4 regions of the Pseudomonas sp. E315 genome follow, and region 2 is predicted to be linked to each of the others. Evidence: predicted binding sites of a transcription regulator. Region 2 holds the regulator's gene; each other region holds the start of a gene.
What was found. Region 2 encodes FliA, which starts transcription of late flagellar genes. Its sites were predicted from a motif close to CTAAAGTTTNNNNNNNNNNNGCCGNTAA; they were not measured.
Positions count from the first base shown of each region.

Region 1: ACZRJQ_RS16580 (methyl-accepting chemotaxis protein) is a predicted target of FliA. The motif match lies at 1,699-1,726, and genes of this name have one in related genera.
Region 3: ACZRJQ_RS08950 (methyl-accepting chemotaxis protein) is a predicted target of FliA. The motif match lies at 1,935-1,962, and genes of this name have one in related genera.
Region 4: ACZRJQ_RS19085 (methyl-accepting chemotaxis protein) is a predicted target of FliA. The motif match lies at 2,267-2,294, and genes of this name have one in related genera.

Region 1 covers NZ_JBUZPJ010000012.1:34,045-41,928, reverse strand. Annotated here, with positions in the region: gene ACZRJQ_RS16580 (methyl-accepting chemotaxis protein) at 8-1,642, opposite strand; gene ACZRJQ_RS16575 (undecaprenyl-diphosphate phosphatase) at 1,929-2,759, shown strand; gene ACZRJQ_RS16570 (DUF1294 domain-containing protein) at 2,795-3,193, shown strand; gene ACZRJQ_RS16565 (MmcQ/YjbR family DNA-binding protein) at 3,198-3,542, opposite strand; gene ACZRJQ_RS16560 (LysR substrate-binding domain-containing protein) at 3,554-4,462, opposite strand; gene ACZRJQ_RS16555 (FMN-dependent NADH-azoreductase) at 4,589-5,200, shown strand; gene ACZRJQ_RS16550 (alpha/beta hydrolase family protein) at 5,358-6,389, shown strand; gene ACZRJQ_RS16545 (ABC-F family ATPase) at 6,480-7,884, opposite strand, start outside.
Region 2 covers NZ_JBUZPJ010000001.1:87,911-95,794, forward strand. Annotated here, with positions in the region: gene flhB (flagellar biosynthesis protein FlhB) at 1-63, shown strand, start outside; gene ACZRJQ_RS00440 (hypothetical protein) at 173-742, shown strand; gene ACZRJQ_RS00445 (REP-associated tyrosine transposase) at 865-1,323, opposite strand; gene flhA (flagellar biosynthesis protein FlhA) at 1,567-3,696, shown strand; gene flhF (flagellar biosynthesis protein FlhF) at 3,707-5,020, shown strand; gene fleN (flagellar synthesis regulator FleN) at 5,140-5,973, shown strand; gene fliA (RNA polymerase sigma factor FliA) at 5,970-6,710, shown strand; gene ACZRJQ_RS00470 (chemotaxis response regulator CheY) at 6,914-7,285, shown strand; gene ACZRJQ_RS00475 (protein phosphatase CheZ) at 7,307-7,884, shown strand, end outside.
Region 3 covers NZ_JBUZPJ010000005.1:2,451-10,334, reverse strand. Annotated here, with positions in the region: gene ACZRJQ_RS08950 (methyl-accepting chemotaxis protein) at 251-1,876, opposite strand; gene ACZRJQ_RS08945 (hypothetical protein) at 2,157-2,387, shown strand; gene ACZRJQ_RS08940 (cell division protein ZapA) at 2,384-2,686, shown strand; gene ACZRJQ_RS08935 (threonine aldolase family protein) at 2,809-3,849, opposite strand; gene ACZRJQ_RS08930 (sarcosine oxidase subunit beta family protein) at 4,195-5,445, shown strand; gene ACZRJQ_RS08925 (sarcosine oxidase subunit delta) at 5,460-5,792, shown strand; gene ACZRJQ_RS08920 (sarcosine oxidase subunit alpha) at 5,789-7,884, shown strand, end outside.
Region 4 covers NZ_JBUZPJ010000016.1:13,222-21,105, forward strand. Annotated here, with positions in the region: gene ligA (NAD-dependent DNA ligase LigA) at 1-1,275, shown strand, start outside; RNA gene ffs (signal recognition particle sRNA small type) at 1,516-1,612, shown strand; gene ACZRJQ_RS19085 (methyl-accepting chemotaxis protein) at 2,415-3,980, shown strand; gene ACZRJQ_RS19090 (substrate-binding periplasmic protein) at 3,970-4,731, opposite strand; gene dnaX (DNA polymerase III subunit gamma/tau) at 4,874-6,952, shown strand; gene ACZRJQ_RS19100 (YbaB/EbfC family nucleoid-associated protein) at 7,031-7,369, shown strand; gene recR (recombination mediator RecR) at 7,508-7,884, shown strand, end outside.

The DNA of each region.
Region 1 (7,884 bases), on a different contig from region 2:
GAGTTTTTCAGGCCTTGAACTGGTGCATGAGTCCATTGAGCTGCACGCTCAGTTCCTTGAGGTGAACACTGGCTGAGTTCGACTGCTCAGCCGCTTGAGCCGTGCTTTGCGAAAGGCCCGCTGCTTGGGTCACGTTGTGGTTGATGTCTTCAATGGCGTGCGCCTGTTGAGATGTGGCGCTGGCGATTGAAGCGTTCAGGCCATTGAGGTTACTCAACGCCAGGGCAATGCTGTTCAGGGTTTGCCCCGCTTGAGTGGCTTGCTCGATGGTCAGCTGGGACGCGCGGCTGCTGTTGCCAATCACGTTCACGGCAGCCTCTGAGTGTTTCTGTAGGCCTTCAATCATCGACTGGATTTCAGCGGTCGACTGTTGGGTACGTTGGGCCAGCAGGCGGACTTCATCAGCAACCACCGCAAAGCCGCGCCCTTGCTCACCAGCCCGTGCAGCTTCAATGGCGGCGTTAAGTGCCAACAGGTTGGTTTGTTCGGCTATGGAGCGAATCACTTCAAGTACGCTGCCGATTTCGCTGCTTTGTGTGGCCAGGGTGCGAATCACTTCAACGGCTTGATTGATAGTGACCGACAGCTCTGCGATTTGGCTCAGGCTGCTGTCGATGTTCTGCTGGCCTTGCTCGGCCTGCACCTGAGCCCCTCGCATTTCACTGGCGGCGTGTTCTGCGTTTTTTGCAACATCCTGCACTGCGTAAGTCACTTCATTGATGGCCGTGGCCACTTGGTCCATTTGCAAGGCTTGCTGCTGACTGCGCTGCTGGGCTTGTGTCGCGTCATTGCCCAACTCAGTCGACGACTGCTCCAGAGCAGTAGCGGTGGATTGCAGGTGGTTCACCACTTTGCGCAGTTTGGCGACAAAAGCATTGAAGTGTTGGGCCAGTTGCGTGATCTCATCTTGCCCGTGGGTATCGAGGCTACGGGTAAGGTCACTTTCACCGCTGGCAATATTGGCCATCGCCTGCACGGCATCTTGCAGTGGTCGCACAATGCTACGGGCCATCAATGTGACCAGCGCCGCCATGATGATGGCTATGCCAAGACCCACCCAACACGCTTGCCACACTTGGCCCCAGAATTCGGCCTGCATGTCATCGATATACACACCTGAGCCGATCACCCAGCCCCAAGGCTCAAACAGTTGCACGTATGAGGTTTTTTGTACGGGAGCATCAGAGCCCGGCTTGGGCCAGCGATAGTCGACTGTGCCTGAGCCCTTGGCTTTGGCGATGTTGGCCATTTCGTTGAAAATCGCAAACCCGTCCGGGTCTTTGATGGCTGACAGGTCTTTGCCGTCGAGCTTGGCGTTAGTGGGGTGCATGACCATGTAGGGCCGCAGGTCATTGATCCAGAAGTAGTCATCGTCGTCGTAGCGCAACTGGCTCACCACGCTAAGTGCTTGCTGTTGCGCGGCTTCACGGCTCAAGGTGCCGGCCGTTTCCAGGCCGTGGTAGTAGTTGAGAATGCCACTGGCGGCTTGCACTACGTGCTGGGTTTTTTGAGCTTTGCCTTCATAAAGGTCGTCATGGATTTGATTGAGCATTAATAAGCCCAATGCCAGCAGCATGGTCATAGACACAACCAAGATCAGCCACAAACGCTGACTGATGGACAACCTGCGTAAGGTATTCATAGAACCGTCACCTCTTATTCTTCTTGTCGTAGTCACTAAGTTGCATCCAAGCATGCTTAGCAGACCAAACCCATGCTACTTGCGTCTAATGTCATAGCAGCGAAATGGGAACGTGTCTGATAGGATCTCGGCCGGAATGCAGAAAGCTGAATCTTTATTGATTTCAGACACTTTTTTCACGCCATTTTGGCGACCCTAACCACCTGACTTTCACCCCGCGGCGATGAACTTCAGGCCAACACAGACTATTTTTTACCCTGCACGACGCAGGGTTCATGGGGGAACAATGGATCTTTGGACTGCCGCACAGGCGTTGATTCTCGGAGTGGTAGAAGGCCTGACGGAATTTTTGCCCATTTCCAGCACAGGCCACCAAATCATTGTTGCTGACTTGCTCGACTTCGGTGGCGAACGAGCAATGGCGTTCAACATCATTATTCAGCTTGGCGCCATTCTGGCCGTGGTCTGGGAGTTTCGACGCAAGATTCTTGATGTGGTTGTTGGCTTACCCACACAGCCCAGCGCGCGGCGCTTTACGGTCAACTTGATCATTGCCGTGATGCCTGCGGTTGTCTTGGGCGTGATTTTCGCTGACGTGATTCATGAATATTTGTTCAACCCCATTACTGTTGCTGCGGCACTGGTGATCGGTGGCGTGATTATGTTGTGGGCTGAACGTCGTCAGCATGTGATCCACGCCGAAACAGTGGACGACATGACGTGGAAAGACGCCGTGAAAATCGGGTTGGCGCAGTGCCTGGCGATGATTCCCGGCACCTCGCGCTCGGGCTCGACCATTATTGGTGGCTTGCTGTTTGGTTTGTCACGTAAAGCCGCCACTGAGTTCTCGTTCTTTCTGGCCATGCCGACGATGGTAGGGGCCGCTGTTTATTCGGGTTACAAGTACCGTCACCTGTTCCAACCTGACGACTTGCCAGTGTTTGCGATTGGCTTTGTGACGTCGTTCATCTTCGCGATGATTGCTGTGCGGGCCTTGCTCAAGTTTATTTCCAACCACAGTTATGCAGCGTTTGCTTGGTATCGCATTGCATTTGGTTTGTTGATTTTGGCCACTTGGCAGTTCGGCTGGATCAATTGGTCGGCGGCATCAGCGTGAAAAAATCAGCCCATAACAGCCGCGAGTACGTGGGGATGCCGGGCAACAACCGCCAACCCATTCGCAGCTTGAAGCTAAAGCTACTGGTCTTCGCGCTGTTGTGCGCGGTGCCGCTAGGGGGGGCCGCAAGCTTGTGGCTAACGGGGATAACGCGTATTCCGTTGCTGGCGTATGGGGTTGCCAGCGTGCTCGCATTTGGCCTGTATTGGTACGACAAGCATCAGGCCCAAGCCGGCCAATGGCGCACCCCTGAGAAAGTGCTGCACGGTGTTGAGCTACTAGGTGGCTGGCCGGGAGCGTTGGTGGCGCAACAAATGTTTCGTCACAAAACGCGCAAACTGTCGTACCAGATCTGGTTTTGGCTGATCGTGGCCGTGCATTGGGCGGTATGGATTGACGTGCTGTTCCTGAAAATGACCTTTCTGGATCTCTAAACGCTTAGATCAGTAAGCCTGTCTGGCGTTTTTTCGGCAGTTTACTGACCACCAACTGATGAGAGCGCCGCAGTAAGTCTTGCAGTTCTTCAGCGCCCATCGGGTAGGGCGCTTGCATGTTGATCCAGTACGCCCTCGCCAAATAAGGCGATGGGCGTATGCCCGGACGATCGATGTAACCCAAAAACAACTCTTTTTCGACTTTGAACGAAAGTCCCTCAGCGTTGAGATTGAACAGGGCAAACATTTTGCTCTGGTCAACAAAGAACACTTCAACCCCGCCCCACTTAATGTCTTGCTGAACACCGGGCAAGCTGAGGCAGAACGCGGCAACCTGTTGTTTGTTCATGATTGTGCGTGTCATAGCAGCTTGTCTCCACAACGCTCAAATGATTCCACCAAGTGCTCAATCCATGTCCGCACAGCTGGCATTAAGCCACGCCGGTGCGGGTAGACCGCATGCAGCCAACCGCCAGGCAATGACCAACCTGGCAGCAACTGCACCAACTGGCCGTTTTTGAGTTCTTGTTCGCAATACATCATGGGCAGCACTGTAAAGCCCAAGCCGGATAAGGCACAGGTTTTACGCACAATAAAATCATCGACCCCCAATCTGGCTTCAAGCACTAAATCGCACGCTTGGCCTTGATCGTCGAGCATGCGCAGATGCACCATTCGGTCGGCCTCAAGCGCACCCAGTAAGGGAATATGTTTCAAGTCAGCAGGGCTGTTGACCGGCCAATCCCTGGCAAATTGAGGACTGGCGACCATCACGGTTTGCGCTTGGCGCAGTCGGCGGGTCACCAGCAGCGGGTCTTCATCACCTGACTCACGCACCCGTAACGCGACATCAATGCCTTCGGTGACCAGATCAACACGACGATTGAGCAGGATGACCTCAAGTTGTACGTGAGGGTGGGCACTGAGAAACGAGCTGATAACCCCCGGCATAATTTCATGAGCCAAGCCCACAGGACATGACACCCGCAAACGGCCACGGGGCTCACTGGACATGCTGGCAACTGCCTCGTCCGCCATTTCTGCTTCCAGCAACATGGCTTGGCAATGGCTTAGATAGCGCTCGCCAACCGCTGTCAGCTTGAGTTGACGTGTAGTGCGTTGTAACAGGCGGGCGTTAAGGCGATCTTCCAACTCGGCGACTCGACGCGATAATCGGGACTTTGGAATACCCAACATGCGGCTGGCCGCCGCAAAACCACCGGCTTCGACCACTTTGGCGAAGTAATAAAGATCGTTCAGATCCTGCATGCACGGCCTCACTGTCCTATGGATGGGACGAACTATCGCATTTTGCCTTACTTATCGTCGATTGCTTTGACAGGTAGGATTGCCACCACTTGATCGCCCAGTCGCGATCCTCACTTGGAGATCACCATGAAACTTCTGCATATCGATTCCAGCATTCTGGGCGACAACTCGGCTTCACGTCAGTTAAGCCACGAAGTCGTGAAGGCTTGGCAGGCCGCCGACCCAAGTGTTGTGGTCAACTATCGCGACCTGGCTTCTGAAGCCATCGCTCACTTCTCTGCGGCAACCTTGGTGGCAGCGGGCACACCTGAAGAGCTGCGAGATGCCGCGCAAAAACATGAAGCTCAGTTGAGTGGCGATACATTGGCTCAATTTTTGGCCGCTGATGCCGTGGTTATTGCCGCGCCGATGTACAACTTCACCATTCCTACCCAACTTAAAGCCTGGATCGACCGTATTGCGGTCGCCGGACAAACATTCCGTTACACCGAAGCAGGCCCGGAAGGCTTGTGCGGTAACAAAAAAGTAATCGTCGTCTCGACCTCCGGTGGTTTGCACGTAGGGCAGTCTACGGGCGTCGCTCACGAGGATTACTTGAAAGTCATGTTGGGCTTCATGGGCATCACCGATGTCGAGTTCGTTCGTGCCCATGGCTTGGCGTATGGCGATGAGGTGCGTAGCAAAGCCATGAACGATGCGCACGCACAAATTAATGAAGATTTGTTCAGCGCAGCGTAAGCCGCTTCATTCACTAAACTCTGTACTCTGGGCACGCATCCTGGGTATGGAGTTTTTTTTGTCTGGCCCAAACAGGATGGCTTGAGATGTGCAAAAGGTAAGAGTGGGTATTTGGGCCACGCGCGCTTAAAGCACGCGCCATTGAAGGTGAGCAAGCATGATGCGTCTGCGCGTGGTACTGGCTTTTGTCTTTATAAGCTGCCCGATGTGGGTGCAGGCCGAGCCGGCCATGCACTGGAGTGTGGGGTTTCATCACCTGACGTTTCTTGACCCGCTCGATGATCAGCCGATGCATGCCATCGCCTTTTACCCTTCAAAGGGGGTTGAAGGGCAAAGCAAAATCGGCAGTTATAAAGTCAATGCCACCAAAAACGCCAAAATTGCGATGGGCCGTTATCCCTTGTTGGTACTGTCGCACGGCAATACCGGTACACCGCTTGCTTTGCATGACCTTGTGACATCGCTGGCGCGTAAAGGCTTTGTGGTCGTGACGGTGTTGCACCCAGGTGACAACTACAAGGACCACAGCCGTTTAGGCACGTTGAGCAATCTTTATGGGCGACCGATGCAAATTTCCGCAGCCATCAGTGCAACGCTGGAGGACAAGGTGCTGTCGCCCTACATCCATGCAGACCAAGTGGGCGTGATCGGGTATTCAGCGGGAGGGGAGACGGCCTTGATTTTGGCGGGAGCACAGCCGGATCTGGATCGCTTGCGCCGTTACTGCGAGGAGCGTCCTAATGACCGTGATGCGTGTACGACGCAAGGGGAACTGGTGGCTGACCGTGATGATTTGGAGCCCGTCGCAGATCCTCGCGTAAAAGCACTTCTGTTGATGGCACCGATGAGTTTGATGTTCGGTCGTGAAACATTGGCTGACGTGCATGTGCCCGTGCTGCTCTACAGCGGCGACGGGGACAAGATTGTGTTCCCTGATAAAAATGCCGATGCGCTGGCACGAAAACTACCCGTCGCGCCTGAGTTCAAGGTGATACCCGGGGCCGGGCATTTTGTGTTTATGGCGCCCTGCACAGACGAGCAAATAGCAGCAATGCCTGGGTTATGTACCGATGCCAAAGGGGTGGACCGTGAAGATATTCATCGCGATCTGATTTATGAGGCAGGGCGTTTTTTCAGCAAGTCTTTAGACGTGAACCTCCATGCGGGCTTGCGCACAGCAGATCAGTAAACGTCTGTAAAAAAATCTCTGAGCAATAAAAAACCCATCCAAGGATGGGTTTTTTATGACCGCTTATTCAGCAAAACTCAGTGTCTGAAATCAGAACACTACGCCTTGGCTGCGCAGGTAGTCATCGTAGGTGCCGCTGAAGTCGATCACGCCACTTGGGCTCAGCTCGATAATGCGTGTGGCCAGCGAGGACACAAACTCACGGTCATGGCTAACAAAGACCAAGGTGCCCGGGTAGTTTTCAAGTGCCAGGTTCAGTGCCTCGATGGACTCCATGTCCAAGTGGTTAGTCGGCTCGTCCATGATCAGTACGTTCGGTTTTTGCAGGATCAGCTTGCCGAACAGCATGCGACCTTGCTCACCACCGGAAATGACCTTGACCGACTTGAGGATGTCATCGTTGGAGAACAGCATGCGGCCCAAAGTGCCGCGAATCATTTGCTCGCCTTGAGTCCACTGCCCCATCCAGTCGAAGAGGGTGTAGTCATCTTCAAAGTCGTGGGCGTGATCCTGAGCGTAGTAGCCCAGTTCTGCAGCTTCCGTCCACTTGACCGTACCGGCATCTGGAGTCAATTCATTGACCAAGGTGCGCAGCAAGGTGGTTTTACCAATGCCGTTTGGCCCAATGATCGCGACGCGCTCACCCGCTTCGATGGTAAAGCTGAAATCTTTAAACAGCGTCTTGCCATCAAAGCCTTTAGCCATATGTTCGACGATGACCGCTTGGCGGTGCAGCTTTTTGGTCTGCTCAAAGCGAATAAACGGGCTGACACGGCTCGAAGGTTTGACCTCGGCCAGGGTGATCTTGTCGATCGCCTTGGCGCGGGAGCTTGCTTGTTTGGATTTCGAGGCGTTGGCCGAGAAGCGGCTGACGAACGCTTGCAGCTCGTTGATCTGGGCTTTCTTCTTGGCGTTTTCTGATAGCAGTTGTTCGCGCGATTGGGTCGCGACTGTCATGTACTCGTCATAGTTGCCCGGGAACAGGCGAAGCTCGCCGTAGTCCAGGTCAGCCATGTGGGTGCAGACGCTGTTCAGGAAGTGTCTATCGTGAGAGATGATGATCATCAGGCTGTTGCGCTGAGTCAGCACGTTTTCCAGCCAGCGGATAGTGTTGATATCCAAGTGGTTGGTCGGTTCGTCGAGCAACAGCACTTCGGGATCAGAGAACAGTGCCTGAGCCAACAGCACTCGCAACTTCCAGCCTGGCGAGACTTCGCTCATCGGGCCGTTGTGCTGTTCAATACCGATACCCAGGCCTAACAGCAGTTCGCCGGCGCGGGATTCAGCGGTATAACCGTCCATTTCGGCGAACTCGGTTTCGAGTTCTGCGACGGCCATACCGTCTGCTTCAGTCATTTCTGGGAGCGAATAGATACGATCACGCTCAGCCTTGACCTTCCACAGCTCTTCGTGGCCCATGATCACTGTGTCGATCACAGTGAATTGTTCGTAAGCGAACTGGTCCTGACGCAGCTTACCCAGACGTACGTTCGGC
Region 2 (7,884 bases):
GGCAAGCGGCCAGATCCGCTCAAAGACCTGCCGATCCCGCCGGATTTAAGGCGTGATGAGTGAGGCTTGGGCTGGCGTACTGTCACTGTTGCCAGTAGAGGCTTCGCGTAAATCTGCTTAACTTGGGTAGCGGCTGTCATTTTGGCTCGCGGCCAGGCAATGGAGATTCGCGATGTCGATCGAGTTAACCCTTATCCCCCAAGGCTCGGCCAGCACTTACGCATTGAGTGACTCGCGGTCTATTGCGTGTGTTGATCTGGAGAGCCCATTTACGACCTTTCCAGTGCTGGATGGCACCTTTGCAATCTTTTGGCTGGATCAGTTGCAAGGTCAGCAGGTGATTGGTTTTGGTAATCAGGGTTCTAACTTGTTGGCGTTGATTGCGCTGCCCACCGTGCCTGAGGGCAGTGGGCATGCGCAGTATTACGACGCAATCATGGAGCGCTGCCATAAAGAGCGTGATTCGATTTTGTCTTTTATGCGCAAATCCTTGAGTTTTGAGGGGATTAATGGGCGTTGTGTGCGCAGTTTTATTTTGTACAAGTTGGTGCGCCAGTTGCAGTTGGCCAGCATACCGGTGTGGGAAGACCGTGTGCGGGCAGGGGATGGGCGGTGTGGGCAGATTTTGATTGGTGGGCGCGGGTCGCCTCGTTATGAGCCTAATCGCAGGATTGATGTGGCGTTTGAGTCCAGTAGTAATGCGTGTTTGGTGATTGATTTAGGGGAGTGGCGCTGGAATTAGTTTTGGTGTTTTGAGTGGCGGGGGGGGGTATACCCGTTTGAAAATCACCTAAGTTGGAGCTGCCGCAGGCTGCGATCTTTAACAATCAATAGATCGCAGCCTTCGGCAGCTCCTACCCGCGATCACAGCCACACGGCATCCCACAAGGGGTAGTCACCAATTTTGCTCACGAGCCCGGCGCGGATTGGGTTCATGACGATATACCGGGCGAGCGCTTTCAAATCGTCTTCGCGGCGCAAGCCTCTGTCGTGATAGCCCCGCTGCCAAATGCGCGTACTCAGGCCTGATCGCATGTTCAAGGCTTTGCTGCTGCGCGATTTGACGCGGCACATCAGTTCGGCCAGCGTGCCTTTGTTCAGTTGAATCAACCAGTGGAAATGATCAGGCATGACGACCCATGCTAGTGAGGTGACCAGCCCTGCGTCATGTGCTTGCCGAAATTGTTCGGCCACTAAGCGGCCAGTAGGCCAGTCGACAAAAAGAGGGGTTCGCTGATCGACCACTGATGTCAGCAGGTAAATCTGATTGGGCTCTGATGAGCGTCCCTTGCGTAATCGGCAGCTGCTCGCACTGATTGGCATTCCATTACCTGCTATTGGCTAGACGCTGCAAATCATAGTGCGGCGCTTTTGCGCAGGCCGATCAGAACATGGTCTTTATATTTCAATGAGCCTTCAGAGCGCCGCCCCGGCATCCCCAGCCTGTGACAAAGGCTCTGCCCACACAGAAATATGGCCATTTGCCAAAGTTGGAAGGTTTCTTGCAATGGCAGGCTCCACGGCGCATATGGCGTCAAAAGTTTGCTAAAGGTTTGTGCAATGTCATTGGATCGCTCTCAGTTAATCAACGGTGCACGCAACGGTCTGGCCGGTTTGGGTCAGGGGCAGTTGGGCGTGCCGCTGTTGCTGCTGGTCATGCTGGCCATGATGATGTTGCCAATCCCGGCGTTTTTGTTAGACGTGTTTTTCACGTTTAACATTGCGCTGTCGATTGTGGTGTTGCTGGTGTGCGTCTATGCCCTGCGCCCACTGGATTTCGCGGTATTCCCGACCATTTTGCTGGTCGCAACCTTGATGCGTCTGGCGCTAAACGTGGCTTCGACCCGGGTGGTGATGCTTCACGGGCAAGAAGGGCACGCCGCCGCCGGTAAGGTGATTCAGGCCTTCGGTGAGGTCGTGATCGGCGGCAACTACGTGGTCGGTATCGTTGTGTTCGCGATTTTGATGATCATCAACTTCGTGGTGGTCACCAAGGGCGCGGGGCGTATTTCTGAGGTGAGCGCGCGTTTCACCCTCGATGCCATGCCAGGTAAGCAAATGGCAATCGACGCCGATTTGAACGCCGGTTTGATCGATCAGAACCAAGCCAAGGCCCGTCGTCAGGACGTCGCCCAAGAGGCTGAGTTTTACGGGTCGATGGACGGTGCCAGCAAGTTTGTGCGCGGTGACGCCATTGCTGGTCTGTTGATTCTGTTTATCAACCTGATTGGCGGCATGGCGGTCGGTATTTTCCAGCATGGGATGACGTTCAGTGAGGCGGGTAAGGTTTACGCGCTGCTGACGATTGGTGACGGTTTGGTGGCGCAATTGCCTTCTCTGTTGCTGTCCACTGCGGCGGCGATCATGGTGACCCGTGCTTCGGGCTCCGAAGACATGGGCAAGCAGATCAATCGCCAGATGTTCGCATCGCCTAAAGCCTTGGCAGTGTCGGCTGCCATCATGGCGGTGATGGGGATTGTGCCCGGCATGCCGCACTTTTCTTTCCTCAGTTTGGCCGCAGTTGCAGGTGGCATCGCGTACCTGATGTGGAAAAAGCAAAGCGTGGTCAAGGTGCAGGCGCTGCAAGAGGTGCAACGCCAGCAAGAAATGCTGCCTTCGCCCGCTCGTGCTCAAGAAACCAAAGAGCTGGGTTGGGATGACGTCACGCCTATCGACATGATCGGTCTGGAAGTGGGTTATCGCTTGATCCCGCTGGTGGATCGTAATCAAGGCGGTCAGCTATTGGCGCGGATCAAGGGCGTACGCAAAAAGCTGTCCCAGGACTTGGGCTTTTTGATGCCGACGGTTCACATTCGCGACAACCTCGATTTGGCCCCTAGCGCTTATCGCCTGACCCTGATGGGGGTGATTTTGGCTGAAGCAGAGATTTACCCCGACCGCGAGCTGGCGATTAACCCCGGTCAGGTATTCGGCACGTTGAACGGAATTACGGCCAAAGACCCGGCCTTTGGTCTGGAAGCAGTGTGGATTGAAGTCAGTCAGCGCAGTCAGGCGCAATCCTTGGGCTATACCGTGGTGGATGCCAGCACTGTGGTAGCCACTCACTTGAACCAGATTTTGTACAAACACTCCCATGAGCTGATTGGTCATGAAGAAGTGCAGCAATTGATGCAATTGCTGGCCAAGGCTTCGCCCAAGTTGGCTGAAGAGTTGGTGCCGGGTGTGTTGACGTTGTCGCAACTGCTGAAAGTGTTGCAAGCGTTGTTGGCCGAGCAGGTGCCAGTACGCGACATTCGTAGTATTGCCGAAGCCGTCGCCAACAATGCTCACAAGAGTCAAGATACTGCCGCTTTGGTTGCCGCGGTGCGGGTCGGGCTCTCGCGTGCAATCGTGCAAAGCATTGTAGGCGTTGAGTCTGAGCTGCCAGTTATCACGCTGGAGCCAAGGTTGGAACAGATTTTGCTCAATAGTCTGCAGAAGGCAGGACAAGGTCAGGAAGAGGGCGTTCTGCTGGAGCCGAGCATGGCTGAAAAGCTACAACGTTCGCTGATCGACGCGGCCCAACGTCAAGAAATGCAAGGCAATCCGGTGATCTTGTTGGTAGCCGGCCCGGTACGCGCGATGCTTTCGCGGTTTGGACGCTTGGCGGTGCCAAACCTGCATGTGCTGGCGTACCAGGAAATACCTGATAACAAACAAGTCACCATCGTTGCGACAGTAGGCCCTAACGGCTGAGGTTTGGTTTATGCAAGTGAAGCGTTTTTTTGCCGCCGATATGCGTCAGGCCATGAAACTGGTTCGTGATGAGCTGGGGGCTGATGCCGCCATTATTGGTAACCGCCGCATTGCAGGCGGTGTTGAATTGACGGCTGCGCTGGACTACAAACTGTCCGCGCTGGCCCCGCGTGTGCCAAACATTGAACTTGAAGAAGAGCTGCGCAAGACCCAATCGCGCATTGTTTCGGCTCAGGCCGAGCTGAGCCTGCGCGGTGAAGGCGATGCTGAAGTCAGTCGCCAGCTGTTTGCCGGCTTGCCGCTGACCGCCGCCGAGCCGTTGATTGAGCCAACCTTTGAAGAACCGCCGCGCCCAGCGCCCAGCGTTGCACCGTCGATGGATCAGCGCGCTTTTGACACCATGCGCTTTGAGCTCAATGGCTTGCGTGAGTTGCTAGAGGTTCAGTTGGGGTCGCTGGCCTGGAATCAGCTACAAGGCAGCAAGCCTGCACAAGCTAACTTGTGGCGCCGCTTGCAGCGCATTGGGTTGTCGGGGCCGCTGTCTCGTGACTTGCTTGAGCAAGTCGCCGAAATTGAAGAGCCGCGTCAAGCCTGGCGCATGTTGTTGGCGCATTTGGCGCGAATGATTGCCACCCCGGAACTTGAACCGCTGGAAGAGGGCGGCGTCATTGCGATGGTCGGCCCGGCGGGTATGGGCAAGACCACCACGCTGGCCAAGCTGGCCGCGCGTTACGTGCTCAAATACGGCGCGCAGAATATCGCCTTGGTGAGCATGGACAGCTATCGGATTGGCGCGCAGGAGCAGCTCAAAACGTTGGGCCGCATCTTGAATGTGCCGGTGACTCACGTCGCGCCGGGTCAGTCTTTGGGCCAAACCCTTGAGCCGTTGGTGCGCAAGCGTGTGGTGCTGGTTGACACGGCGGGCTTGCAAGCCAGCGACCCGGCGTTGCGTCTGCAACTCGAAAGCCTTGCCGGGCGCGGTATTAAAGCCAAGAACTATTTGGTATTGGCCACCACCAGCCAAAAGCAGGTGTTAACGGCTGCATATCACAGCTACAAACGGTGTGGGTTGGCCGGTTGCATTCTGACAAAACTGGATGAAACCGCCAGCCTGGGTGAAGTGCTGAGTTTGGCGATCAGTCATGAGCTGCCGGTGGCCTACCTGACCGACGGCCCGCGTATCCCGGATGATCTTCACTTGCCGCGTCGTCACCAATTGGTGAGCCGTGCGGTCAGTGTGCAAATGCAGGAAGAGCCAAGCGAAGAAGCTATGGCCGATATGTTTGCTGATATTTATCACAGCCCCTCCAAACGAGTCGGCTGAGCGAGTAATGATTACGTTGCAATGTACCTACATTGATGGCCTGCAAGGTTTTGTTCCAGTGCGGAACGCGCAGCCAACCTCTGTAGCCGCGTCTAAGTAAGACAAGGTAAAGAAAGATCATGGGCAGCATGCATCCCGTACAGGTGATCGCAGTGACCGGCGGCAAGGGTGGCGTCGGTAAAACTAACGTTTCAGTCAACTTGTCGCTGGCTCTTGCCGAGCTGGGCAGACGAGTCATGTTGCTGGACGCTGACCTTGGGTTGGCTAACGTCGACGTCTTGCTGGGACTGACCCCAAAATTTACCCTGGCCGACGTGGTTGAGGGCCGTTGCGAGCTGCGCGATGTGTTGCTGCAAGGCCCCGGCGGTATTCGTATCGTGCCGGCGGCTTCGGGCACTCAGAGCATGGTGCACCTGAGTTCGGCGCAGCACGCCGGTCTGGTTCAGGCCTTTAGTGACATCGGCGACAACCTGGACGTGCTGGTGATTGACACCGCTGCCGGGATTGGTGATTCAGTGGTGAGTTTTGTGCGCGCCGCCCAAGAAGTGTTGCTGGTGGTGTGTGACGAACCGACCTCCATTACCGATGCTTATGCGCTGATCAAACTGCTCAACCGTGACTACGGCATGAACCGCTTCCGTGTGTTGGCAAACATGGCGCAAAGCCCGCAGGAAGGCCGCAACCTGTTTGCCAAGCTGACCAAGGTGACGGACCGCTTTTTGGATGTGGCCCTGCAATATGTCGGTGCAGTGCCTTACGACGAATGTGTACGCAAAGCCGTTCAAAAACAGCGCGCTGTTTACGAAGCCTTCCCTCGCTCCAAATGCGCGCTGGCCTTCAAGGCAATTGCCCAAAAAGTTGACACTTGGCCTTTGCCTGCCAACCCACGCGGGCACTTGGAGTTCTTTGTTGAGCGACTGGTGCAGCAAACGAGTGCGGGACCGGTCTTATGACAGCCAGTGGCTATCGCATGTACAGCAAGTCGTCGCGTGACAGCCAATATGAGCTGATCGAACGTTACGCCCCTTTGGTCAAGCGTATTGCCTACCACTTGTTGGCGCGTTTGCCAGCCAGCGTGCAAGTCGAAGACTTGATCCAGGCGGGCATGATCGGCCTGCTTGAAGTGTCCACCAAGTACGACGCAACCAAAGGCGCGAGTTTCGAGACGTACGCGGGTATTCGTATCCGTGGCGCGATGCTTGATGAAGTGCGAAAGGGCGACTGGGCCCCACGCTCGGTACACCGCAATACCCGCATGGTCAGTGATGCAATCAGGGCAATTGAAGCAAAAACCGGTTGTGACGCTAAAGATCACGAGGTTGCGGCCGAACTCCAGTTAAGCCTTGATGATTATTACGCGATTTTGAATGACACCCTGGGCAGCCGCCTGTTCAGTTTCGACGACCTGTTACAGGACGGCGAGCATGAAGGGCTGCACGAGGACGGCGCCAGCGCTCACCTTGAGCCTTCGCGAGACCTGGAAGACGAGCGCTTTCAGGCCGCATTGGCTGAGGCGATCGCCAATTTGCCGGAGCGTGAGCGACTGGTATTGGCGCTGTACTACGACGAAGAGCTGAACCTCAAAGAAATCGGTGAGGTTCTGGGTGTCAGCGAATCGCGAGTCAGCCAGTTGCATAGCCAATGTGCGGCGCGTTTGCGCGGGCGTTTGGCGGAATGGCGAGCACGCTGATACCGGTAGGTTTTGAATTTATGTAGGAGCGAGCGTGCTCGCGATGAAAGTCGATGCGTGTTGATTGATACGCCGTGTCGCCTGCATCGCGAGCACGCTCGCTCCTACGGGTTTTAACGTGGCATGTATACCGAATTGATTGAATGGCGCGCCCAGGTGCTGAGCGCGTTTAAGACTGCTTGGAGGTCGAATTGGACAAGAACATGAAAATCCTCATCGTTGATGATTTCTCAACGATGCGGCGGATCATTAAAAACCTGCTGCGTGACCTTGGGTTCACCAACACGGTGGAAGCAGATGACGGCACAACAGCGTTGCCGATCCTCAATCAGGGGCATATCGACTTTCTGGTGACTGACTGGAACATGCCGGGCATGACCGGTATTGACCTGCTGCGCCACGTGCGTGCCGACGAAAAACTCAAGCACTTGCCCGTGCTGATGGTGACGGCTGAAGCCAAGCGCGAGCAGATCATCGAAGCGGCTCAAGCCGGGGTTAACGGTTATGTCGTCAAACCGTTTACTGCCTTGGCACTCAAAGAAAAGATCGAAAAGATCTTTGAGCGCATCGGCTGATCGATTCGTCACGGGGGTGCTATGGAGCATAAAGAATCAAACCAGGGAGACTTTGAGTCGACCCTGAAGAAACATGCTCACGAATTGGTCGAAAGCCTTGAAAAAGGCCAGTTCGGCGATGCAGTGCAACTGATTCACGAACTGAACCAAACCCGCGATCGCGGTTTGTATCGGGAAGTGGGCAAATTGACGCGTGAGTTGCACAGCGCAATCGTCAATTTCCATATCGATCCGAGCACGCCGCAAGCCGAAGAAGTGTCCCAGATCACGGATGCGACCGAACGTTTGTCTTATGTTGTGCGCCTTACGGAAGCGGCCGCTAACAGGACGATGGATTTGGTGGAAAGCAGCACGCCCATCGTCAACAGTTTGGGGGCCGAGGCTAAAGCATTGAGTGCTGATTGGGGGCGTTTTATGCGCCGCGAAATCAGTGCTGAAGAGTTTCGCGAGTTAGCGAGGCGTGTTGACGGTTTTCTGACACGTAGCGAAGAAGAAAGCCACATTGTGGCCAGTAATCTGAACGACATCCTGTTGGCTCAGGATTACCAGGACCTTACCGGCCAAGTCATCAAACGCGTGACGCAGTTGGTGACCGAAGT
Region 3 (7,884 bases), on a different contig from region 2:
AGGAGCCGCCGGAGGTTGCGATCTTCTAGAGACTCAAAAGATCGCAGGCTTCGCCAGCTCCTACCTATCTAATGGGCAAACCGCGCTTTGCGTAGGAGCCGCCGAAGGCTGCGATCTTTTAAAGACTCAAAAGATCGCAGGCTTCGCCAGCTCCTACATATCTAATGGGCAAACCGCGCTTTGCGTAGGAGCCGCCGAAGGCTGCGATCTTTTAAAGACTCAAAAGATCGCCAGCTTCTGCAAGCGTTGGTTACAGGCTAAAGCGCGAAACCATTGTGTTGAGGTCTACTGCCAAACGCGCCAATTCGTTACTGGCCGAGCTGGTTTGGCTGGCGCCTGTAGCCGATTGCACCGACAAATCGCGGATGTTGACCAGATTGCGATCCACCTCGCGGGCCACTTGGGCTTGTTCTTCGGCCGCACTGGCGATTACTAGGTTGCGCTCGTTGATTTCAACAATCGCGCTGTTGATGGTTTCCAGCGCCAGGCCTGCGCCTTTGGCGATGCTAAGGGTCGACTCGGCGCGCTCGGTGCTGTTACGCATCGAGTCCACCGCGTGCTCGGTGCCGCCCTGAATGCTGCCGATCATGCGTTCGATTTCGCTGGTCGATTGCTGAGTGCGGTGTGCCAAGGCGCGCACTTCGTCAGCCACTACGGCAAAGCCACGGCCGGCTTCGCCTGCGCGTGCGGCTTCAATGGCAGCGTTCAAGGCCAGCAGGTTGGTTTGGTCCGCCAGACCGCGAATCACGTCCAGCACCTTGCCAATGTCTCGCGACTCGGTGGCCAAGTTGCCAATCAGCGTGGCAGTACTTTGCACGTCACCGCTCATACGCTCGATGGCGTTGACGGTTTCTTGCACCAGATCGCGACCATCGCCAGCGGAGGCTGTTGCGCTTTGCGAGGCTTCAGATGTGCTGACAGCGTTACGTGCGACTTCTTCAACAGCGCTGGTCATTTCGTTGACGGCGGTAGCGGCTTGCTCGATTTCGTTGTTTTGCTGAGTCAGCCCTTTGGCGCTTTCTTCAGTGACACAGTTCAGCTCTTCAGCTGCCGAGGCCAACTGAGTCGCAGAGCCCGAAATACGTTGCAGCGTGTCACGCAGCTTGCCTTGCATCTTGGCCATCGCCTGCAACAAACGGCCAGCTTCATCGCTGCCATCGGCTTTGATCGGTAGCGTCAGGTTGCCCTCGGCAATGGCTTCGGCGGCTGCCAGCGCTTGAGCAATTGGCTGGGTAATGCTGCGAGTCAGCAACAAGGCACAGACGATGGTCAGCGCAGTGGCCAGTATCAGCAGGAACACCACCAGCTTGATCGCTGCCGAATACATGTCGTTGGAGTGATCGTTGGCTTCGACGATTTGCTGGTTGTTGATGTTCATCAGATCGTTAAGCGTTTTGTTGATTTCTTCGGAGTTGCTCAATAGTTCGCTGTTGAGCAGCTCGCGCAGTTGATCAACCTCGTTATTGCGCGACAGGCTGCGCATGCGGTCTTCGAGTTGGTGGTACTGGCCCAACAGTTGCTGATACTTATCGTAGGCCGTCTGTTCTTGCGCGCTGGTGATGAACTTCTCGTACTCACGTTGCGCCGAACGGATCTGCTGATTGCGCAGGTCCAACAGCTCCAGGGTTTTTTGTTGTACATCGGGTTCGCGGTTAATCAGCAAACGATATGACAGCACCCGCAGGCGCAGAGTCAGTTGTGTGAAGTCGTCCAGGCTCTGAATGCTCGGCACGCTGCTGGTGCTGATTTCTTGAGCCGCCGTGCGGATTTTGCTCATCTGGAGCAGCGCACCGGCCCCTAAAATCAGCATCAAGGTGCCAATCAGCGCAAACCCTAAAAAGGCGCGCGGGGCGATATTCATATTGCGTAAAGACATGATGGTTCCTGAAGGGGAGCGCGCAATCCGTGCGATGTTTTTGGCAGGTAGATGAGACGTATCGGTCATAAGACTAAAGTCTTGAACGGAATGTGCGCTTTTGTCGCAGGCGGGGCTTTGCCGACAAGGGGCGGGAACCTAGTTGTAAAAGCACAGTCACTAGGGGGCTTAAGGATCGTCGCCACTAGCTAAATAGGGCTTTTGCGGCCGAATAACCCTAGCTTAGAAGGTGACTTTTCTTTATCGTACGCGCCCTCTGAAACTGCTTGAGATCACCACCATGATGGAATCATCCCTTAGCAAACTGGAACAACTGGTCAGCGACCTGGTTCAACAAAAGCAAGAGCTTTTGGACACCAACGCACAACTGAACGCTGAACTGGCTCAGGCCAAAGACGAAAACGAAAGCCTGCAACTGAGCCTGATGGAGCAAGAAGAGAAGCAAGGCGCAACCGCAGCACGCATTCAGGCACTGGTTGAGCGCGTAAGCGTGAGCCCTGTCAACGCATGAGCGTGGACAGAGACGGTGTAAATGTCGTCTCGATTTTGGGTAACGACTACACGATCAAAGCGCCGGAAGGGGAGCAAAAAACCCTGATGGCGGCCACGGTCATGTTAAAAGCCGCCCTGGCCGAAACGAAACGAAAGTACCCGAGTTTGATCGGGGACAAACTGCTGGTGCTGGCAGCACTGAATCTGTGTTCGCAGCAGATTGAGTTGCAACTGAGCCACAAACAGGAACTCGACCGTTATCAAGAGCAAGTCAGCGCCACGGTCGATGTGATTGAGCGAACACTGGGTCAATCCTGACTGTTCGCCAAACACTGTAGTCGCTGCCGAAGGCTGCGATAAGAACCGCAGGGTCTTCAAAAAGCGGGCCGCTTCGCAACCCTTCGCAGCCTGCGGCAGCGACTACAGTTTTTACCCCCTCGTTACCCTGCCATTACTTCGCGAATATCTGCGGCCAATTCGCGCACGCGGGCTTCTTCGGTGTCCCACGAGCACATAAAGCGCGCGCCGCCGTTGCCAATAAAGGTGTAAAAACGCCAGCCCTTGGCTGTCAATGCCGCCACCGCAGGTTCCGACAGTTGCAGGAACACGCCATTGGCTTCCACCGGAAACATCAACTCAACCCCCGCAATGTCACTCACCAACTCGCTCAGCAATTGTGCGCAGTGGTTGGCATGACGGGCATGTTTGAGCCACGCGTCGTTTTCCAGCAAGCCCACCCACGGCGCTGACAAGAAGCGCATTTTCGAGGCCAGTTGCCCGGCCTGTTTGCAGCGGTAGTCAAAATCCACTGCCAAGTCGTGGTTGAAAAACAGAATGGCTTCGCCCACGGCCATGCCGTTTTTAGTCCCGCCAAAGCACAGCACATCCACTCCGGCTTTCCAGGTCAGGTCGGCGGGCGTGCATCCCAAATACGCGCAGGCGTTAGAGAAGCGTGCGCCGTCCATGTGCAAATTGAGCCCCAGCTCTTTGCAGGTGCTGCTGATGGCGCGGATTTCATCGGGGGTGTACACGCTGCCCACTTCGGTGGCTTGGGTGATGGTCACCACGCGCGGTTTTGGGTAGTGAATGTCTTTGCGCTTAAGGGCGATTTCGCGGATTGACTCTGGGGTGATCTTGCCGCCCGTGGTGCGGGCCGTCAGCAGTTTGGAGCCGTTGGAGAAAAACTCCGGGGCGCCGCATTCGTCTGTTTCGACGTGGGCCGTTTCAGAGCAGATCACGCTGTGGAAGCTTTGGCACAGCGACGCCAACGCCAGTGAGTTGGCGGCTGTGCCGTTGAACGCGAAATACACTTCGCAGTCGGTTTCAAACAACTTACGAAAGTCATCAGCTGCGCGCAGTGTCCATTGATCGTCGCCATAAGAGCGCTGATGGCCAAGGTTGGCTTGCTCCATAGCGGACCAGACTTCGGGGCAGATACCGGAGTAGTTATCGCTGGCGAATTGTTGGCTCTTGTCAGTCATTTCCCGGTTCCGTGGTCGAAGATTGTCGTGCACTTTATCCAAGAATCTTGCGAGTGCACAGACACGTCTATCGCGGTGGAAATCACCTACGAAAGAACCAGCCCAAAACCACCCCGCCCGCTTTGCTTGGGAGCTGCCGCAGGCTGCGATCTTTATAAATCAAAAGATCGCAGCTTGCGGCAGCTCCCGCGGGGTGAGGCATGTCGTAAACGCACCTTTGTGTGGCGTCCATAGGCATTTGAGGGTTGTGCGTCGGCTCTACCATCAGGCTCAAAGGGCAAGTCCCATTGCAACCAACGCGCCGTGTTTGCGTTTTATTGCTGAGCACAGTTTGGAGTAATCCCTATGCAGCGGTATTCAGGCTTCGGCCTCTTCAAGCACTCCCTCAGCCACCACGAAAACTGGCAAAAAATGTGGCGCACACCCACACCGAAAAAAGTCTACGACGTGGTGATTGTCGGTGGCGGCGGACACGGGCTGGCGACCGCGTATTACTTGGCCAAAGAGCACGGCATCACCAACGTGGCGGTGGTCGAAAAAGGCTGGTTGGGCGGAGGTAACACCGCGCGCAACACCACCATCGTGCGTTCCAACTATTTGTGGGACGAGTCGGCGCACCTGTATGAGCATGCGATGAAGCTCTGGGAGGGCTTGTCCCAAGACCTCAACTACAACGTCATGTTTTCCCAGCGCGGGGTGTACAACCTGTGTCACACCCTGCAAGACATGCGCGACTCGGAGCGTCGGGTGAGCGCCAACCGTCTGAATGGCGTAGATGGCGAGCTGTTGAATGCCAAGCAAGTGGCGGACGAAATTGCATACCTGGACTGCTCAAAAAACACCCGCTATCCGGTGATGGGCGCCACGGTGCAACGGCGTGGCGGTGTGGCCCGGCATGATGCCGTGGCCTGGGGCTTTGCCCGCGCCGCTGATGCGCTGGGCGTGGACTTGATTCAGCAAACCGAAGTGCTCGGCTTTCGTAAGGAGAACGGCGTGTGCATTGGCGTCGAAACCAACAAAGGCTTTATCGGCGCCAAGCGCGTAGGTGTGGTCACGGCTGGCAACTCCGGGCACATGGCGCGTCAGGCCGGGTTTCGCTTGCCGATTGAGTCGCACCCGTTGCAAGCGCTGGTCTCGGAGCCAATCAAGCCGATTATCGACAGCGTGATCATGTCCAACGCCGTGCACGGTTATATCAGCCAGTCCGACAAAGGTGACTTGGTGATCGGCGCCGGTATCGACGGCTACAACGGCTACGGCCAGCGCGGCTCGTACCCGGTGATCGAGCACACGCTTCAGGCGATTGTTGAAATGTTTCCGGTGTTGTCCCGCGTGCGCATGAATCGCCAATGGGGCGGCATCGTCGACACCACGCCAGACGCCTGCCCCATCATTTCCAAAACCCCGGTGCCGAATCTGTTCTTCAACTGCGGGTGGGGCACGGGGGGCTTTAAGGCCACGCCGGGCTCGGGCAACGTATTTGCTGCCAGCTTGGCCAAAGGTGAAATGCACCCGTTGGCGGCGCCTTTTTCCATTGATCGGTTCTACAACGGCGCATTGATCGACGAACACGGCGCGGCCGCTGTCGCTCACTAACAGGAGAAACACCCATGCTGCATATCTTCTGTCCCCATTGCGGCGAGTTGCGCTCCGAAGAGGAATTTCACGCTTCTGGCCAAGCGCACATCCCGCGCCCACTCGATCCCAACACCTGCACCGATGCCGAGTGGGGCGACTATTTGTTCTTTCGCGATAACCCGCGCGGCTTGCACCATGAGTTGTGGAACCACGTGGCCGGTTGCCGTCAGTTTTTTAATGCCACACGCAACACCGTCACTTACGAAATTCTGGAAACCTACCTGATCGGCACACAGCCACGCTTCACCGAACAGGCTGCGCCACTGACTGCCACGGCCCCCCGCGAGCTGGGAGAAAAGGTATGAGCCAAACCCATCGCTTGCCTAACGGCGGTCGTGTTGATCGCAGCAAAGTGCTGAGTTTTACCTTCAACGGCCAGTCCTACCAAGGCTACGAAGGCGACACCTTGGCCGCCGCTTTGCTGGCCAATGGCGTGGACGTGATTGGGCGCAGTTTTAAATACTCACGCCCACGGGGCATTTTTGCGGCGGGGGCTGAAGAGCCCAACGCGGTGCTGCAAATCGGTGCAACCGAAGGCACGCAAATCCCTAACGTGCGCGCCACCCAACAAGCGTTGTATCAAGGCTTGGTCGCCACCAGCACCAACGGCTGGCCCAGCGTGAACAACGACGTGATGGGTATTTTGGGCAAGGTCGGGGGCACGTTGATGCCGCCGGGGTTTTACTACAAAACCTTCATGTACCCGCAGTCGTTCTGGATGACTTACGAGAAGTACATCCGCAAGGCGGCCGGGCTGGGCCGTTCGCCCACGCAAATCGACCCCGACACCTACGACTACATGAACCATCACTGCGATGTATTGATCGTCGGTGCCGGGCCTGCGGGTTTAGCGGCTGCCTTGGCGGCGGCGCGCAGCGGTGCGCGGGTGATGGTGGTAGACGAGCAGGAAGAGTTTGGCGGCAGCTTGCTCGACAGTCGCGAAAGCCTGGACGGCAAGCCTGCGATGGAATGGGTGGCCAAGGTGATTGCCGAACTCAAGGCATTGCCCGGCGTCGTGTTGCTGCCACGGGCAACCGCCAACGGTTATCACGACCACAACTTTGTGACTGTTCACGAGCGCCTCACCGATCACCTTGGTGATCGCGCACCCATTGGTCAGGTACGTCAGCGTATTCACCGGGTGCGGGCCAAGCGCGTGGTGCTGGCCACCGGCGCGTGCGAACGCCCGTTGGTGTACGCCAACAACGATGTGCCGGGCAACATGCTGGCGGGAGCTGTGTCTACTTACGTGCGCCGCTACGGCGTGGCGCCGGGTAAAAAGCTGTTGCTGAGCACCAACAACGATCATGCCTATCGCGTGGCCTTGGATTGGCTCGATGCCAGCCTGACGGTGGTAGCGATTGCCGATGCGCGCAGCAACCCACGGGGCGCGTTGGTAGAAGAAGCGCGCGCCAAAGGCATTCGGATCTTGACCGGCAGCGCGGTGATTGAAACCCGTGGCAGCAAACACGTCACTAGCGCCCGAGTGTCAGCCATAGACGTAAAAGCCCACAGCGTCACCAGCCCCGGCGAATGGCTGGAGTGCGACTTGGTCGCGACCTCTGGCGGGTACAGCCCTGTGGTGCATTTGGCCTCGCACTTGGGGGGCAAGCCGATTTGGCGTGAAGATATTTTGGGTTTCGTACCCGGCGAGGCTCCGCAAAAACGTGTGTGCGTAGGCGGCGTGAATGGCGTGTACAGCTTGGGCGACAGCTTGGCCGATGGCTTTGAAGGTGGCGTGCGTGCCGCGTGCGATGCTGGGTTTAGTGCGGTCGAAGGCGTGCTGCCCAAAGCGTTGAATCATCATCAAGAACCCACGCTGGCGCTGTTTCAAGTGCCCCACGAAAAGGGCACAGCGCGGGCCCCTAAGCAATTTGTTGACCTGCAAAACGACGTCACCGCCGCCGCCATCGAGCTGGCCACCCGCGAAGGCTTTGAGTCGGTGGAGCACGTCAAACGCTACACCGCGCTGGGCTTTGGCACAGACCAAGGCAAGCTGGGCAACGTCAACGGGTTGGCCATTGCTGCGCGTTCGTTGAACGTAAGCATCCCGCAGATGGGCACCACCATGTTTCGCCCCAACTACACGCCCGTTACGTTTGGCGCGGTGGCGGGGCGCCATTGCGGGCCGCTTTTCGAGCCGGTGCGCTACACCGCGCTGCACGCCTGGCATGTGAAGCAAGGCGCTGAGTTTGAAGACGTCGGCCAATGGAAGCGCCCGTGGTACTTCCCGCGTCACGGCGAAGACCTGCATGACGCAGTTAAACGTGAATGCCAAGCGGTGCGTGAGAGTGTGGGCATTCTCGATGCGTCAACGCTGGGCAAAATCGACATTCAAGGCCCTGATGCGCGGGAGTTTCTCAACCGAATCTACACCAACGCCTGGACCAAACTCGA
Region 4 (7,884 bases), on a different contig from region 2:
GCAACCTTGCACAACATGGACGAAGTGGCGCGCTTGGGGCTGATGATTGGCGACACGGTGATTATCCGCCGTGCGGGTGATGTAATTCCGCAAGTGGTGCAAGTGGTGCTGGAGCGTCGTCCTGAGCATGCTCGCGCCGTGCATATTCCTGAGAGTTGCCCGGTATGCGGTTCGCACGTTGAACGTACGCAGTTGATCAAGCGCAGCAAAGGCCGCGAAACAGTCAGCGAAGGCGCTGTCTATCGGTGTGTCGGGCGCTTGGCCTGTGGTGCTCAGCTTAAGCAGGCCATCATTCACTTTGTGTCGCGCCGGGCGATGGATATTGAAGGGTTGGGTGAAAAATCGGTCGAGCAGTTGGTGGATGAGGGCCTGGTTCGCTCGCCTGCTGATCTGTACACCCTCACCTTTGAACAGATTGTGGATCTGGAAGGGTTTGCTGAGCTGTCGAGCAAAAATCTGTTGGCTGCTATTGCTGACAGCAAACGCCCCGGGCTTGCGCGGTTCATTTATGCTTTGGGCATTCCAGATGTAGGCGAAGAGACGGCCAAGGTGCTGGCGCGCTCGTTGGCCTCGTTGGAGCGCGTGCAGCGCGCATTGCCGCAAGTGTTGACCTATTTGCCGGATGTAGGGCTTGAAGTCGCTCACGAGATCCATAGCTTTTTCAACGATGCACATAATCAGCAAGTGATCTCCCAATTGCTGGCGCGTGGCCTTGAGTTGCAGGATCAAGGTGAGTTAAGTGCTGAGTTTGCGGCCAGCGCAACCTTGGGTGGCTTGATCGATAAACTGCATATTCCGTTCGTTGGACCAGGCGGTGCGCAAAAGTTGGCCGAAAAATTTGGCTCCCTGCAGGCAGTGATCGAGGCGGATTGGCTTGATATGCGCCAAGCGCTGCCTGAAAAGCAAGCCAAGGCTGTGCGTGAGTTTTTCGACAATCCTGACAATGCTCAGACGGCATTGGCAATCGAAGCGCAGTTGCGAGACTTCGGCATGCACTGGCAAAGCGAGAAAAAGGTCGTCGAAGGTTTGCCGCTGGCAGGGCAGACGTGGGTGTTGACGGGCTCGTTGGAATTGATGAGCCGCGATATCGCCAAAGACAAGCTCGAAGGCCTTGGCGCTAAAGTCTCGGGCTCGGTTTCGGGCAAGACCCATTGTGTCGTCGCCGGGCCGGGAGCGGGATCAAAGTTGGTCAAGGCCAATGAGTTGGGGCTTAAGGTGTTGGATGAAGAGGCGTTTGTGGCGTTCTTGAACGAGCAGGGCGTTGCCGCAGGCTGAGGCCGTGCCCGCTGTCTCATCTGATCGGGCACGTTTTGCGAAGGCTGCGCCATCATGCGCAGCCTTCGGCTATTGCGGTACGCGTCGAGCTGTTTTTCGGGCTGCATGACCCATGATTGGGTTTAGATCCAAGTGCTTGAGCCTATTCATTTTTTTATTCTTGCAGCAGCGGTTGTAACTTTTCGTCAGACAGGTACAATGGCGCCGTTCGCTGCTAGGCGGATGTTGTTATGGTGACCCTATCGGTCCCTCCGCAACGATTACCCGTGAACCTGGTCAGATCCGGAAGGAAGCAGCCACAGCGGGAACATTGTGTGCCGGGGTGTGGCTGGTGGGGTTGCCTCCATTTCAAAGCCCTCAAATGAGCAGGGTTTTGGGTCAAAACAAAAATTCTTAAATTTTGAATCGAAGCGCAGTCAGCGCGTTCGTGGCGTCTATTTATCTCCGCTTTCTCAATAGCGCTCTAGGCTCTGTTGCGATTTATTGTGCGCGCCATAAAAAATCAACTATTAATTGAATTGATTAAAGTAAGGCGGTGCGGAATTACCCAGGCCTTTTTTATGCACGCTAATTGGCCGTTATGGAATGCTCCATACCGGCGGTTTAGTATGTGGGTGCCACTTATAGGTGTCGTATTAAGGGCTGATGTAAGTGCTTAGTTATTTTTTATGGGTGTGTTGACTTAGTGAATACCAGTTAAAAGTTAATAGAGTTATTACTTTAAAAGGTTAAGTATGGAATGTATTTAAGACGATTCTTAAAAACACAGTTTTTTCTGTCTGCATGACGCTATGTGTCGCGGGCTCTCTAGCCCGGGGCTTTTGCGGGTTTGGTTAATGAGAAGTGTTTCTGCAAGGTGCTGAACATCGTTTAAGTGAGGTAGGCAGTCATGCGTGAATGTTCTGGCGAGAGTTGACATCTGACTGTGGGTGCGTGGTTTCTTGCAAAATAGAATTTAGCTCGTAAAATAACGTCACTCTTTAAGTGTCTTCTAACCGTTGCTGGTTGCCGGCCAATGGATAACATCGCCTGTCCGATTATTAAAATCTCATATTTAATCATTGTGTGAGCAGTTTTATGGGTGATTTGTTTTTTATCTCAGTGCGCAAAGGTGGGCTGATCTCAGATGGAATTTAACCGTGCGTATTAATCTTCCGGTGACCGGTGTTGAACAAACTTTTCCGGAGCATCAGCGGCTGATATCGGCCACCGATACTCATAGTCACATCACGTACTGCAATGCTGATTTCGCTGCCATGAGCGGTTTTACTCAGAGTGAGCTGATTGGCAGCACGCACAACCTTGTGCGCCACCCGGATATGCCCGCGGCTGTGTTCGAGCTTATGTGGCGCTATCTCAAAGCCGGGCACAGCTGGATGGGGGTTGTGAAGAACCGCTGTAAGAACGGTAATTTCTATTGGGTCAGTGCTTACGTAACCCCGATTCTTGAAGCCAATCGCGTGGTGGGCTACGAGTCGGTACGCGTCAAACCGACTCGCGAGCAGGTTGCACGCGCTGAGGCGCTTTATGCGCGTCTGCGTGATGGCAAGTCTGGCGCGTCGACGTTAACTCAGGCGACGCAGTTTCTGAGTGTGTTGGCGCTGCCGGTGGCGGCAGCAGCCGTGTCAATCGCCAGTGCTTACTGGTTACCTGGCTGGATGGCACAGAGTGTTACGGCGGCTTTGTTTGTGGGGGTGGGCGTTTGGGGGCATAGCCGTGTGGGGCGGCAGATCAAGCGCGTGGTTAAAGGTGTTCCAGACTCATTCTCTGATTCAGTGAGTGCGATGGTTTACAGCGACACTCAGGGGCCGGTCGCACAATTGCAGATGATTTTAATCAGCGAGGAGGCGCGCCTTAAAACCGCGCTCACCCGCCTGCTGGATCTGGCCAATCAGATGGCCGAGGCGGCGGCTGATTCCAGTCAGTTGTCCAGCGACACCGAAAAGGCGTTGCTCCAACAACGGGCAGAAACCGACATGACTGCCGCTGCCATGACCGAAATGGCAGCGTCTATCACAGAGGTGGCGGCGCATGTGCAGCAAACGGCTGTCGAGGCCAATACGGCCAATCAACTGGCTGAGCAGGGCAGTCAGGTGGCAGGCACCACCCGTGATGCAATCCAGTTGTTGGCCAATACAGTCAGTCAGATTAATAACGCTGTGGGTAATCTGGCGGGTCAAACCCAAGCCATCATGGCGGCTGCTGAGATGATTCGTGCCATTGCGGATCAAACTAACTTGCTGGCGTTAAATGCTGCCATCGAAGCAGCTCGCGCCGGTGAGCAAGGTCGTGGATTTGCAGTGGTGGCAGACGAAGTGCGCGCGCTGGCTGGCAAGACCCGCGAATCAACAGGGCAAATTCAGGGCATCATCGAAAGCCTGCAAGCGGGCGCTAACGATGCTGTTCAAATTGCCAGTTTGGGCATTGAAGAAGCTGAGCAGGGCGTTCGTCAGGTGCTGGAGGCGCAGAACGCTTTGCAAGGCATTCGCGAGGCCGTGGAGCGCATCACCGACATGAGCCAACAAATGGCTGCGGCTTCCCAAGAGCAGACCTACGTAGCGGAAGATGTGTCACGACAAATCAACAATGTGGCGCAAACCGTGCAAAACACTGCACAAAATGCCAATGCAGCGGTCATTCGAGGCGCTGAGCTGGAGCGAATATCGACTGGGCTACGGGCGTTGGTGGCGCGTTTTAATCGGTAGGTTGCGCTGCGAAATCGGCGGGTGAGGTGTGCCGCAAAATAATCTGTTCGATTTCGCCACTGTTTTTCATCTGGGCCAGAGCCCCAAGGATTTTTTGAATCGGTAGCTTGGGGTCGTTTCTAATCAGGCAGCCCAAGGTCTGTTCTTGCAGCACCGCCACAGCCTGCAGCTGTTGCTCGGGCTTGAGGTGCTGATTGAACCAGTCAAGCGTCCACTGATTACTCACGGCGTAGTCAAAGCGCCCAGCCCTGAGCATTTGCAGCACTTGCTCTTGGCTTCGCGCATCGTCTCGCTGCAATTGGCCTGCATCGAATAGCGGCTGCAACGATGGGTAAATGTAGTTGAGCACGGTGCCAATGGGCTGATGGGTCAAAGTGTGTGGATTGACCGGACGCATCATTTTGCGCTGGCTAACCAGAACATCGCGTTGCTCAATAAACGGCAAGCTCCAAATGTAATCCCCAGCCGTGTCTGCTACCCAGGACTGGGCAACAAAGCACCTGACGTCCACTTCGCCATGCAGCAGTGCATTTTGTAAGCGCGCCCGGGCAAGTACATGGAACTCGGCAGGCTGCCCAACATGTCGGGCAAGGCTCAGCATCATGTCGAACATGATCCCCTGAGTCGGTTGGTCGTTCTCGATCTGCACCATAGGCATGGCCCAACTGTCAGCAATCGAGAAGCGCAAAGGTTCGGGCCGTGCCTGGCAGTGCAGCGCCACTAGCATCAAAGCGCACGCAATTAAGCGCATAAAGTCTCCAGCAAGGTGCCTGAGAGAGTTAAATAGCTTGCCAGAGAGCAGCATAGTCAGATTAGGCGAGTACATCGGATGCAATTTTTGCCTTGCTCCGATAGCATTAGCGCCTTCCGCTTTTTAGACGCGACGGTTATCAATGAGTTATCAGGTTCTTGCACGTAAATGGCGTCCGCGCTCGTTCCGCGAAATGGTCGGCCAGACCCATGTGCTCAAGGCTCTGATCAATGCTCTGGACAGTCAGCGCCTGCACCACGCCTACCTGTTCACCGGTACTCGGGGTGTCGGCAAGACCACCATTGCGCGGATCATCGCCAAATGCCTGAACTGTGAAACAGGTATCACCTCGACCCCCTGCGGGACGTGTTCGGTGTGTCGTGAAATTGACGAGGGGCGCTTTGTCGACCTCATCGAAATCGACGCCGCCAGCCGCACAAAGGTTGAAGACACGCGTGAGCTGCTCGATAACGTGCAGTACGCGCCGAGCCGCGGGCGCTTCAAGGTCTACCTGATCGACGAAGTGCACATGCTCTCCAGTCACTCCTTTAATGCGTTGCTCAAAACCCTTGAAGAGCCGCCGCCTTACGTCAAATTCATTTTGGCGACGACAGACCCGCAAAAATTGCCTGCCACGATTCTGTCTCGTTGCTTGCAGTTCTCGCTGAAAAACATGACCCCTGAGCGGGTAGTCGAGCACTTGACCCACGTGTTGAGTGTTGAAAACGTGCCGTTTGAAGACGATGCACTGTGGCTGCTGGGACGTGCGGCAGATGGCTCAATGCGCGACGCGATGAGCCTGACAGACCAAGCCATTGCGTTCGGAGAAGGCAAAGTGTTGGCCGCCGATGTGCGGGCGATGCTCGGTACGCTTGATCACGGGCAAGTATTTGACCTGCTACAGGCTTTGATTCAGGGCGATGCGCGGGCGCTGCTTGAGGCTGTGCGCCATCTGGCCGAACAAGGCCCTGACTGGAATGGCGTGCTCTCCGAGATTCTGAACGTGTTGCATCGCGTTGCGATTGCTCAGGCGTTGCCTGAGGGTGTCGATAACGGACACGGCGATCGTGATCGGGTGTTGGCGTTGGCGCAGGCGTTGCCTGCCGAAGATGTGCAGTTTTATTACCAGATGGGCCTGATTGGGCGACGTGACCTGCCGCTGGCGCCCGACCCGCGAGGGGGCTTTGAAATGGTGCTGCTGCGGATGCTGGCCTTCCGCCCGGCAGACAGCGCTGACGCGCCGAATCAGCCGCTAAAGCCAGTGGGGATCAGCCAAGCCACAGTTGATTGCGCCCAAACTTTGGCGGTAACAACCTCGGTCGCACCCGCACCCGCACCCGCACCCGCACCCGCACCGGTGACTGTGGCGACTCCTGCGCCGACACCTGAGCCAGTGATTGAGGTCGCCCCGCAACCTGCGCCGGTTGAGGCTCCCGCGCCTGTTGCTGCGCCAGTGGTCGATTTGCCCTGGAACGAACCTTCAGTCCCGGTGATGGAGGACGAAGCGGTGCCAGAAGTGGTACTGGACACGGTTGGCGAGCAACCTGAGTTGCCACCGATGCCATTGCCGACCCCTGACAGTGTCGTGCCTGATGCGCCAGAGTGGGTGGCTGCGCCAGTGCCCGAGCCTACGTCGGAGCAGGTGGACGCTGCGCTGTCAGGCATGGATCGCGATGACGAGCCACCGCTGGACGAAGACTACATCGAGCCCGATATGGATTCGGCGGCTTATAGCTACCTTGATGAGTTGGCCAGCGAGCATGCGGCTGATCCGGCGCCAGAACCCGAGCCGTTGCCTGCGGCCATGCCGGCTACCGGACTGGCCCTTGAATGGCTGAACATGTTCCCCCAATTACCCGTTTCGGGCATGACCGCGAGCATTGGCGCTAACTGCACCCTGATTGCGGTTGAGGGTGATAATTGGTTGCTGCACCTTGATCCGGCTCACAGCGCACTGTTCAACGCGACGCAGCAGCGCCGATTGAACGACGCACTGAACCAGTATCATCAGCGCACGCTCAAAGTGACCATTGAGCTGATCAAGCCTGAGCAGGAAACTCCGGCCCAAGCCGCTTCGCGTTTGCGTGCAGAGCGCCAGCGCCGGGCAGAGGAGTCGATACACGCGGATCCGCTCATTCAGCAAATGGTTCAGCAGTTCGGCGCGGCAGTGCGTGACGATACGATTGAGCCTGTTGATGCTATCGAGGCGCAGGCTTCATAGCGTCAGCACAATAAATTACAGCCCAAGGCTTTTATGTGCCTTGGGTCTTTTGTCCAAATAACGTTTGAGGTGATTCCCATGATGAAAGGTGGCATGGCCGGCCTGATGAAGCAGGCGCAGCAGATGCAAGAAAAAATGGCCAAAATGCAGGAAGAACTGGCCAATGCTGAAGTCACGGGCAAGGCCGGTGGCGATATGGTTAGTGTTGTGATGACCGGTCGTCACGACGTTAAGCGCGTCAGCATCGACCCAAGCCTGCTTGAAGGCGTCAGCGAAGACGACCGCGAGGTGCTTGAAGATCTGTTCGCCGCTGCTGTTAACGATGCAGTGCGCAAGATCGAAGCCAACAGCCAGGACAAAATGTCTGGCGTGACGGCGGGCATGCAATTGCCGCCGGGCATGAAGCTGCCGTTCTAAGGCGCACCCAAATGCCAGGCCAAGCGCCTGGCATTTTTTTGTGTGTGGAGCGGGCGCTGCCTATTTAACACATCAATTTGACGCTGCCCCATGTCGCGGGTATAAACCGGCTCTCGTTGTCTTGTCGGACCTTTCCTTATGAGCTTTAGCCCCCTTATTCGCCAATTGATTGATGCCTTGCGTACTTTGCCGGGTGTGGGTCAAAAGACAGCACAGCGCATGGCTTTGCAATTGCTGGAGCGTGATCGCAGTGGCGGCTCGCGTTTGGCCTTGGCCTTGAGTCAGGCGATGGAGGGTGTGGGGCATTGTCGTTTGTGCAGAACCTTGACCGAGGACGACTTGTGCCCGCAGTGCGCAGATGTGCGCCGCGATGACACGCTGCTCTGTGTGGTTGAAGGGCCGATGGATGTGTATGCCGTTGAGCAAACGGGCTATCGCGGGCGGTACTTTGTGCTCAAAGGGCATCTATCGCCGCTTGATGGCTTGGGCCCGGAGGCGATAGGCATCCCGCAACT